DNA from 2 places in the Mesorhizobium sp. WSM4817 genome. Region 1 is predicted to be linked to the other one. Evidence: predicted binding sites of a transcription regulator. Region 1 holds the regulator's gene; the other holds the start of a gene.

Region 1 (4,479 bases):
TCGTCGCGGCTGATCGGCATCAACAACCGCAATCTCCGGACATTCGAAACCAGCATCGAGACATCGGAGCGGCTCGCGGCGATGGTGCCGGCCGACCGGCTGCTGGTCAGCGAGAGCGGTATTTTCTCGCACCAGGACTGCCGCAGGCTGGAACGGAGCGACATTGGCACTTTCCTCGTCGGCGAGAGCCTGATGCGGCAACTGGACGTGGCCACTGCGACGCACCTGCTTTTGACGGGCAAGGCGCCCGCCAATGCATCTGCCCGAAAATCGGAATCGATGTTCGGAGAGCATGATGCATAGATACAAAGCGTCAGAGTGTAGTTTGTGCGTCCAAACGGACGCACGTCGCTCCAGGGTGACCTGACGATGTCGGCCGCCCTCACCCATCTTGGCGCAGAAGGCGAAGCCAATATGGTCGATGTCGGCGACAAGGCGGAGACGACCCGCACGGCAATCGCCGAAGGTCTTGTCTCGATGCGGCCCGAAACGCTGAAAATGATTCTCGACGGCGATGCCAGGAAGGGCGACGTGCTGGGTACGGCGCGCATCGCCGGCATCATGGCGGCCAAGAGGACGCATGAGCTGATCCCGCTCTGCCATCCGCTGCTGTTGACCAAGATATCGGTAGACATCGAACCTGACGCGAAGCTGCCCGGCCTGAAGGTCACGGCGCTGGCCCGCGTCACCGGCAAGACCGGCGTCGAGATGGAAGCGCTGACCGCCGTCTCGGTCGCCTGCCTGACCATCTATGATATGGCCAAGGCGGTCGATCGCGGCATGGCCATCTCCGGCATCAGGCTGGTGGAAAAGACCGGCGGCAAATCCGGCGACTACAAGGCGGATGCCCAGGGGGCAGGCCAATAATGGCGCTGCTTGCGGTCGCCGAGGCGCTCGAGCACCTGCTTGCGGATGCTGCGCCCTTGCAGGCTGAAAGCGTCGCCCTGATGGATGCCGCCGACCGCGTGCTGGCGGAGCCGCTCATCGCGCTCCGCACCCAGCCGCCATTCAACGCGTCGGCCATGGACGGCTATGCCGTGCGGGCCGACGATGTCGCCTCCGTGCCCGCGAGACTTTCGGTGATCGGCATGGCGCCGGCCGGACGCGGCTTTGCCGGGACAGTCGGCCCGGCGCAGGCCGTGCGCATCTTCACCGGCGCGCCGCTTCCCGGAGGCGCCGACACCATCGTCATCCAGGAGAATGTCCGCGACCTCGGCGGCGGCATGGTCGAAGTGACCGCGCCGACGGTTGAAGGCCGCAACATCCGCCGCCTCGGGCTCGATTTCTCGCAGGGCGACATGCTGCTGGAGAAAGGCCGCCTGTTTGATCCGGCGGCATTGTCGCTGGCGGCGTCGGCCAACCACCAGCAGGTCCGCGTGGTGAAACGGCCGCTGGTCGCCATCATCGCCACCGGCGACGAATTGCTGCCGCCGGGCAGCGACCTTGGCCCCGGCCAGATCATCTCCTCCAATGCCTATGGCGTCGCCGCCGCGGCCCGCTCGGTCGGCGCCAGCGCCCTCGATCTCGGCATCGCCGCCGACCGCAAGGACGCGATCGCCGCGCTGGTGACAAAAGCCGTCGCCGCAGGCGCGGACGTCATCGTCACGCTGGGCGGCGCCTCGGTCGGCGACCATGACCTCGTCCATGACGTGCTGACCGGCGAAGGCATGGCGCTCGATTTCTGGAAAATCGCCATGCGGCCCGGCAAGCCACTGATGTTCGGGCGGCTGGGCGCCATCCGCTGCATCGGCCTGCCTGGCAATCCGGTGGCCAGCCTGGTCTGCACGCAGCTCTTTCTGAAGCCGCTGCTGGCGCGGCTCGGCGGCCGCGCCTTCCGCCAGGACATGCGTCAGGCGCGGCTCGGCGCCGCCATGCCGGCTAACGATCTCAGGCAGGACTATGTACGCGCGGTGGTGAAGGAAGAAGCTGGCACGCTTGAGGCAACGCCGTTCAGTATCCAGGATTCCTCGATGCTCAGAATGCTGGCCGACGCCAACGGACTGGTCGTGCGCGAGCCATTCGCTCCCGCAGCCGCAGCGGGCGCCGCCTGCAGCGTGCTGATGCTACGCTGAACAAAACGTCAACACATTCATTAAACTTTAAATGGTTGCGGAACACAACTGGAACAGATAGTGTTTGTTCTGGGTTTGTTTTTCTGATTCTGTTGGGGGTCGCGATGCTGACACGCAAACAACATGAACTGCTGATGTTCATCCACGAACGGCTGAAGGAAAGCGGCATTCCGCCCTCGTTCGACGAGATGAAGGAAGCGCTCGACCTCGCCTCCAAATCGGGGATCCACCGGCTGATCACGGCGCTGGAGGAACGCGGTTTCATTCGCCGCCTGCCCAACCGCGCCCGCGCGCTGGAGGTGCTGCGCCTGCCCGATTCGATCGCGCCGGGCCTCAATGCGGCGCGCAAATTCTCGCCGAGCGTCATTCAAGGCTCCCTTGGCCAGGGCGGCCTCGGACGCCAGATCAAGCCAGCGCCTTCGCGCATGCGTGCTGCCGGCAATGACGACGACGTCGTTGCCACCGTCTCCATACCGGTGATGGGCCGCATCGCTGCCGGTGTGCCGATCGACGCCATCCAGCACCAGACGCATTCGATCTCGGTGCCACCGGACATGATCACCGGCGGCACGCACTACGCGCTGGAGGTCAAGGGTGATTCGATGATCGAGGCCGGCATCTTCGACGGCGACACGGTCATCATCCGCAACGCCGAAACCGCCCAGCCTGGCGAGATCATTGTCGCTCTGGTCGACGAGGAGGAGGCGACGCTGAAGCGATTCCGCCGCAAAGGTGCCTCGATCGCACTGGAAGCCGCCAATCCGGCCTACGAGACGCGCATCTTCGGGCCGGACCGGGTCAAGGTGCAGGGCAAGCTCGTCGGACTGATCCGGCGTTACTGAACGGCAGGCTTCTTGGGTTTCTCGGCCCTGCGGTATGGCGGCAGGCCCCTCGCCTCGCGCGAAAATCGCCGCTGCTCATGCCAAGGCCTGTATGGCTGTCTGACGGCAAAACGGATTTCTGCGCGCGTTGTCGCCGATAGCGGATCGAAGAAGACGGCGGCACTGCCCATGCGAGCGAGCTGCCGTTTGGTGACGACGAGAACCAGCGGGTTGCGGCAGGGTTTGTAATAGGCTGTGGCATCGTCGATGACGATCAAATCCGCAAAGGCACAGGCCGGCCGCGCGGTTTTGCGGTTGTCGGCGAGCGCGATGAGCGCGCCGGACGGATGCCGGGCCAGGCACAGGCCGGCAGTGCAGGTGAAAGGCGCTCCCGGCGGCAGGTCGGCCGGATCGGCGATGTCGAACCGCACATCTCCTTTTTCGAATGTCTCCGGCTCGACGATCGTTGTTGAAACCAGCGCATGTTTCCAGTTGTCGGTGGTGAATTCGTTCGAACGCATCCGGTTGACGGCAAGTTCGCCGCCGCCGATCGGCAGCGCCACCAGATGCGCATCCTCCGAGATCAGCACGTCGGGGGTGCGCGTCTCGGAAATCGTCAGCAGGCCGGCGAGCGCAAAGGGAAGTGCCGCAAGCCGCAGCCATGTCGTCGCCATCGTGGCGATGACTAAGGCGACCGTCACCAGCAGAACCGATTGCAACGAAATCAGGCCGACTGCATCGACGGGCGAACGCTCCGAGATCCATCCCGAAATTGCAATCATCGCCGTCAGGCCCTTGCCCATCATGTAGAGGAAAGGGCCGTCGAGGCCGAAAGGCATTGCCAAGGCGCTGAGGACCGCCAGGAACATGACGATCGTGACGATCGGCATGACGGCCAGGTTGGCGAACAGGCTGAGCGGCGAGACGCGCTGGAAGTGCCAGATGGCGAAGAGCGCGGTGGCGCTGCCGGCAATGATGGAGGTCATTGCGATGGTGCCTGCCCCGGCGACGAGCTTGCGCGTGACGAAAGCGACCGGTGACCGTCGCTGTCGCGGCGCCTTGGCCTTGTCGGCACGATAGTCGGACCAACCGGCATAGGCGCCCACGAGAGCCGCAGTCGCGGCGAACGACATCTGGAAGCTTGCGCCGACCACCTCGTGCGGCGACACGACGATAACGGCGATGGCCGAAATCGCCAGGTTGCGCATGGTGAGTGCCGCCCGGTCGAACAGCACGGCGACAAGCATTACTGCCAGCATGATGAAGCTGCGTTCAGCCGCGACCACGATACCGGAAAAGATCAGATAGGCAGCGATGGAGACGAGTGCGGCAGCAGCCGCATATTTTTTGACCGGCCGGCGCGACGAAAAGTCGGGAAACAGCGCAAAGGCGCCGCGCAGCAATCCCATGACGGTGCCGGCGACAAGCGCCATATGCAGGCCGGAAATGGAGATGATGTGGTAGATGCCGGTGCGCCGCATCGATTCGTTTATCTCTTCGGGGATGCCGGCACGCACGCCGACGATCAGCGCAGCGGCAATCTCCCCCTCGGCACCACCGATGCTGTCCCTGATATGGTCGGCGAT
Region 2 (4,479 bases), on a different contig from region 1:
CGAGCGATCATCGAGAGATAGCGGCGGTCGAGCGCGTCGAGGCCGAGCGCATCGACCTCCAGCCGCGTCAGCGCCTCGTCGGCGATCTGGCGGTCGACGTGACCGTCGCCGGCGACGGAGGCAAAATCACGCACGCGGCGCAACAGCCGGCCGGCGATGCGCGGCGTGCCGCGCGCGCGCCGCGCGATCTCCAGCGCGCCATCGTCACCGAGCGGCATGGCAAGGATGCGGGCGCCGCGGCGCACGATCTGCTCCAGTTCCTCGACCGAGTAGAAATTGAGGCGGACCGGAATGCCGAAGCGGTCGCGCAGCGGATTGGTCAAAAGGCCGAGCCGGGTGGTGGCAGCGACTAGGGTAAAGCGGGCAAGATCGATCTTGACCGAACGCGCCGCCGGCCCTTCGCCGATGATCAGGTCGAGCTGGAAATCCTCCATCGCCGGATAGAGTATTTCCTCGACCGCCGGGTTGAGCCGGTGGATCTCGTCGATGAACAGCACGTCGCGGTCTTCGAGATTGGTGAGCAGTGCTGCGAGATCGCCGGCCTTGGCGATGACCGGACCGGAGGTCGAGCGGAAATTGACGCCGAGCTCGCGTGCCATGATCTGCGCCAGCGTCGTCTTGCCGAGGCCGGGCGGCCCGACGAACAGCACATGGTCGAGCGCCTCGCTGCGGCCCTTGGCGGCCTCGATAAACACTTTGAGATTGGCCCGCACCGCCGCCTGGCCGACGAAATCGCCGAGCGTCTGCGGCCGCAAGGTCTGCTCGGCATCTTCGCCGCGCTTGTCGGGAGCAATGAGGCGTGGCGAAAGGCTCATGCCGCCTTCCTTGCACAGGGCAGAGAACGGGACAAGCGCAGACTCACCGCGCCAGTTCCTTCAGTCCGAAGCGGATCAGCTTCGACGCATCCGCGTCCTCGCCGGCGCTTTTCAGCGCCGCCGCCACCGCATTGGCGGCGGTATCGCGTGAATAGCCGAGATTGACCAGCGCCGAGACGGCGTCGGTGATTGGCGCCGGCGCGACGCCTTCGCCAAGCTCCTGCTTCAGGCCGATGGTGCCGGAGGCAGCGCCGGCAAAGGCCGGCGCCTTGTTCTTCAGTTCGGTGACGATGCGCTCGGCCACCTTCTTGCCGACACCGGGCGCGCGGCTGACCATGGCAATATCCCGCAATGCGATGGCATTGGCGAGATCGGCCGGCGCCAGCGTCGACAGGATGGCCAGCGCCACCTTGGCGCCAACGCCCTGCACATTGTTCATCAACAGCCGGAACCATTCACGCTCCAGCACCGACTGGAAACCGTACAGCCGCAGCATGTCTTCGCGGACATAGGTCTCGATAAACAGCACCACCGCCTCGCCGGGGGCCGGCAAGGCGGCCAGCGTGCGCGTCGAGCAGTGGGCGACATAGCCTACGCCATGCACGTCGATAATGCAGGAATCCTCGTCGACCTCGTCCAGCGTGCCTTTTAGCTTGCCGATCATGTGTGGTCCCTCATGCCAGCGCCGCCAACCTATAGACAACACTCTGCCGGTGATGCGCGTGGCAGATGGCAATGGCCAGCGCGTCGGCGGCATCGTCGGTGTCGAACGTCGCCTTCGGCATCAGCACCTTGACCATCATGTGGATCTGCTTCTTGTCGCCATGACCGACGCCGATCACCGCCTTCTTGACGGCGTTGGGCGCATATTCGGCAACGACCAGGCCGGCCAGCGCCGGCACCAGCATGGCGATGCCGCGCGCCTGGCCGAGCTTCAGCGTCGCGGCCGCATCCTTGTTGACGAAGGTCTGCTCAACCGCTGCTTCGTGCGGCATGGCGGCATGCAGGATCTCGGCAAGTCCGTCATGCAACTGGCAAAGCCGTGTCGCCAGCGTCGCCTTGTCGTCGGAACGCACGGTGCCGGAGGCGACGAAGCGCAGCGAGTTGCCGAGGCTTTCGACGATGCCCCAACCGGTGCGCCTCAGCCCCGGATCGATGCCGATAATGCGAATCGTTTCCCCCATCCGCCAAGTTTACCCGTGGCGGACAGCGATGCCAGCGAAATGTGAACAAACCAGAAACGGTTCCGCTGCGTCCTAATAGGGCGTGAGCCAATCGCACGGTTTAGATCCCCTCGCTTCAATTCCGATGTCGTAGCGCATCGACGATGACCTTGAACGCGGGAAGATTTTGACGACGGCTCGGATAGTAGAGGAAATAGCCTTCAAAAAACGGCGACCAATCGTCCAGAAGCTGAACCAGTTTGCCACGTGCGATGTGCTGCTCGACGATGTTCTCCGGGACGTAGGCCATGCCGTATCAACTGGCCGCCGCATCGATCATGGCATAAGTATTATTGAAGGTCAGTTGACCGTTCACTCGAACGCGGAGCCCCTGCCCATCCTTCTCGAACTCCCAGGCGTAAAGGCCGCCGGCGCTTTCATGACGCATGTTGATACAGAGATGCCGAATCAGTTCTTGCGGGTGCTCGGGCACACCATGCGCGGCGAGATAGGCAGGCGAAGCAATGGCGACCAGACGCCAGTCGGGACCGATGCGCACCGCGATCATATCCTTCTCAACGCTCTCTCCAATCCGGACGCCGGCGTCGAAGCCTTCCTCAACGATGTTGCGGAAGGTGCTGTCCAGGATCAGTTCGACGCTGATATCGGGATAGGCGACAAGCACCGGCTTGAGCTTGGGCCAGACCACGCTTTCGAGTGCATGGTCGGACAGGGTCAGCCTGATCGAGCCTGACGGCTTGTCGCGGAGCGCCGTCAGCGCCGCGATCTCGTCGTCGATTTCGGCGATGCTCGGCGCAATTGTCTGCAGCAGCCGTTCGCCCGCGATCGTCGTTGCGACGTTGCGCGTGGTGCGGGTCAGCAGGCGGATGCCCATGCGCGCTTCGAGCTGCTTGATTGTATGGCTGAGCGTCGATTGCGCCGGAAGGCGGCGGTCGCTTCGGGAACGAGGCGGTTGGCGATCTTTGCTACTACGCCCCTTGGGCAATCTTGCGATGTTTCATGGTCCCTATCGGTGGTCGCGCGGCCTGATCCGGCTCGGGCGTCTCGACCAGGGGCCAGCGCCGCTTCTGGTGCGCGGAGAGCATCCGATGCGCGTCGAAGTTCTTCCTGAGCCCGGAAGGCTACCGCACAATGGATGAACGCCGCCTCCCGCGCTCCACTTTATTGCAAGGGTCAAATTTGAGCTTCCGCATTCATGTTTTGTCGAGCGTATCTCTTTAGAGTCGCTTAAACCTTCTGCGCCGTAAGTTTTAGCCGTGCTGAATCGCCGTCAGCGCCGATGACGACGAAATAGGAGAACGCAATGACTCGAAATCACGTTGAACGTCTTGGAGAGTTCAGGGAAATCCTGGTCGCGACTCGACGCGAAGGAGTCCGTAACGTGCACCATACCCGCGACGCAATGCGGGCAAGCGGCTTTCAGATCGGGGACAGCGACGGCTCCAGCTACGGAGCCAAGCTAAAGGAACTCCAAGAGGAAATCGAGGCAGTCGATCGCGCCATCGAAGACGAGAAGCGGCTGGCCTTGCCCCTTGAGAGTGCGGCTCAATCCCGCCGACCACCAAAGCCGAGAATCGTGAAGGGAACATAGAGTCGGCGACGGCCCTTGCTGCCCGTCGCGTGGATTCGCCTGCGACATCGTGTCGGGCTCGTCGCCGCCGTGCAACTAGCCCTGAACGTCATCCGTTGCCATCAAACGTGGCGGCCGAAGCCGCCCTGTGTCGATGTCGATTCGCTGTGTCCATCGTTGTCGATGCCGTCGCTACCCTCGCCAACGGCGTTCTTCAGGTATCCGATCTGAAACGCGATATTTGGATATGAAATCACGGAGGCCAGCTTCTGGCGCAAGGCGGTCGGCTGGATGAAAAGGTCGGCTTTCTAGCGCCATCATCCCGAAAGCGAACGTTCCGCTTCCGGCCCCACGATGCTCGTTCGCGTCATTGTCGGATCGCAGTCGATGCGATCGTGCGATCGCGTCATTTCCGCAAGATCTTCTCCATCGCCTTGCCCCTGGCAAGCTCGTCGATCAGCTTGTCGAGGTAGCGGATTTCCTTCATCAGCGGGTCTTCGATGTCTTCCACCCGGACACCGCAGATCACCCCCGTGATCAAATTCCGAGAAGGATTCAGTTGAGGCGCCTGATCAAAGAAATCCTTCAGGCTGGTTTTCTTCCCCAGCTGGGCGTCCAGCCGCTTCTGGGTGTAGCCCGTCAGCCAGCGGATGATCTCATCGACCTCGGCTTTGGTGCGGCCTTTCTTTTCTGCCTTGGCGACATAGTGCGGATAGACCCTGGCAAAGCTCATGGAATAGATTCGATGCTCGGTCATGGCACTCCCTCATGCGTCGGGATCGGGGCCAAGAAGCGGCATCACGTCCACGGCATCGCAGGGGAAGATCGTAAAGTGTGGATGGCCTTCGAACATCTTCGATATCGAGCAGTCTGTCAGCCGCGGGCGAAAGCCGTGTTGAGCAGCGTGATC

What was found. The regulator LexA, encoded in region 1, represses DNA repair genes until DNA is damaged. The targets are predictions, from matches to a motif close to TGTTCNNNNTGTGTTCNG.
Region 2: a site for LexA is predicted at 2,041-2,058, ahead of ruvC (crossover junction endodeoxyribonuclease RuvC). Genes of this name have one in related genera too.

Annotation. Positions count from the first base shown of each region.
Region 1 covers NZ_JBVVQQ010000016.1:154,953-159,431, forward strand. Annotated here, with positions in the region: gene trpC (indole-3-glycerol phosphate synthase TrpC) at 1-303, shown strand, start outside; gene moaC (cyclic pyranopterin monophosphate synthase MoaC) at 370-867, shown strand; gene AC0L2K_RS21925 (molybdopterin molybdotransferase MoeA) at 867-2,072, shown strand; gene lexA (transcriptional repressor LexA) at 2,177-2,914, shown strand; gene AC0L2K_RS21935 (ComEC/Rec2 family competence protein) at 2,908-4,479, opposite strand, start outside.
Region 2 covers NZ_JBVVQQ010000018.1:5,794-10,272, reverse strand. Annotated here, with positions in the region: gene ruvB (Holliday junction branch migration DNA helicase RuvB) at 1-815, opposite strand, end outside; gene ruvA (Holliday junction branch migration protein RuvA) at 859-1,479, opposite strand; gene ruvC (crossover junction endodeoxyribonuclease RuvC) at 1,490-1,999, opposite strand; partial or broken gene AC0L2K_RS22690 (LysR family transcriptional regulator) at 2,115-2,918, opposite strand; partial or broken gene AC0L2K_RS22685 (cyclophilin-like fold protein) at 2,912-3,138, shown strand; gene AC0L2K_RS22680 (hypothetical protein) at 3,303-3,590, shown strand; gene AC0L2K_RS22675 (hypothetical protein) at 3,692-3,847, opposite strand; gene AC0L2K_RS22670 (DUF2200 domain-containing protein) at 3,976-4,326, opposite strand; gene rcdA (protease adaptor protein RcdA) at 4,443-4,479, opposite strand, start outside.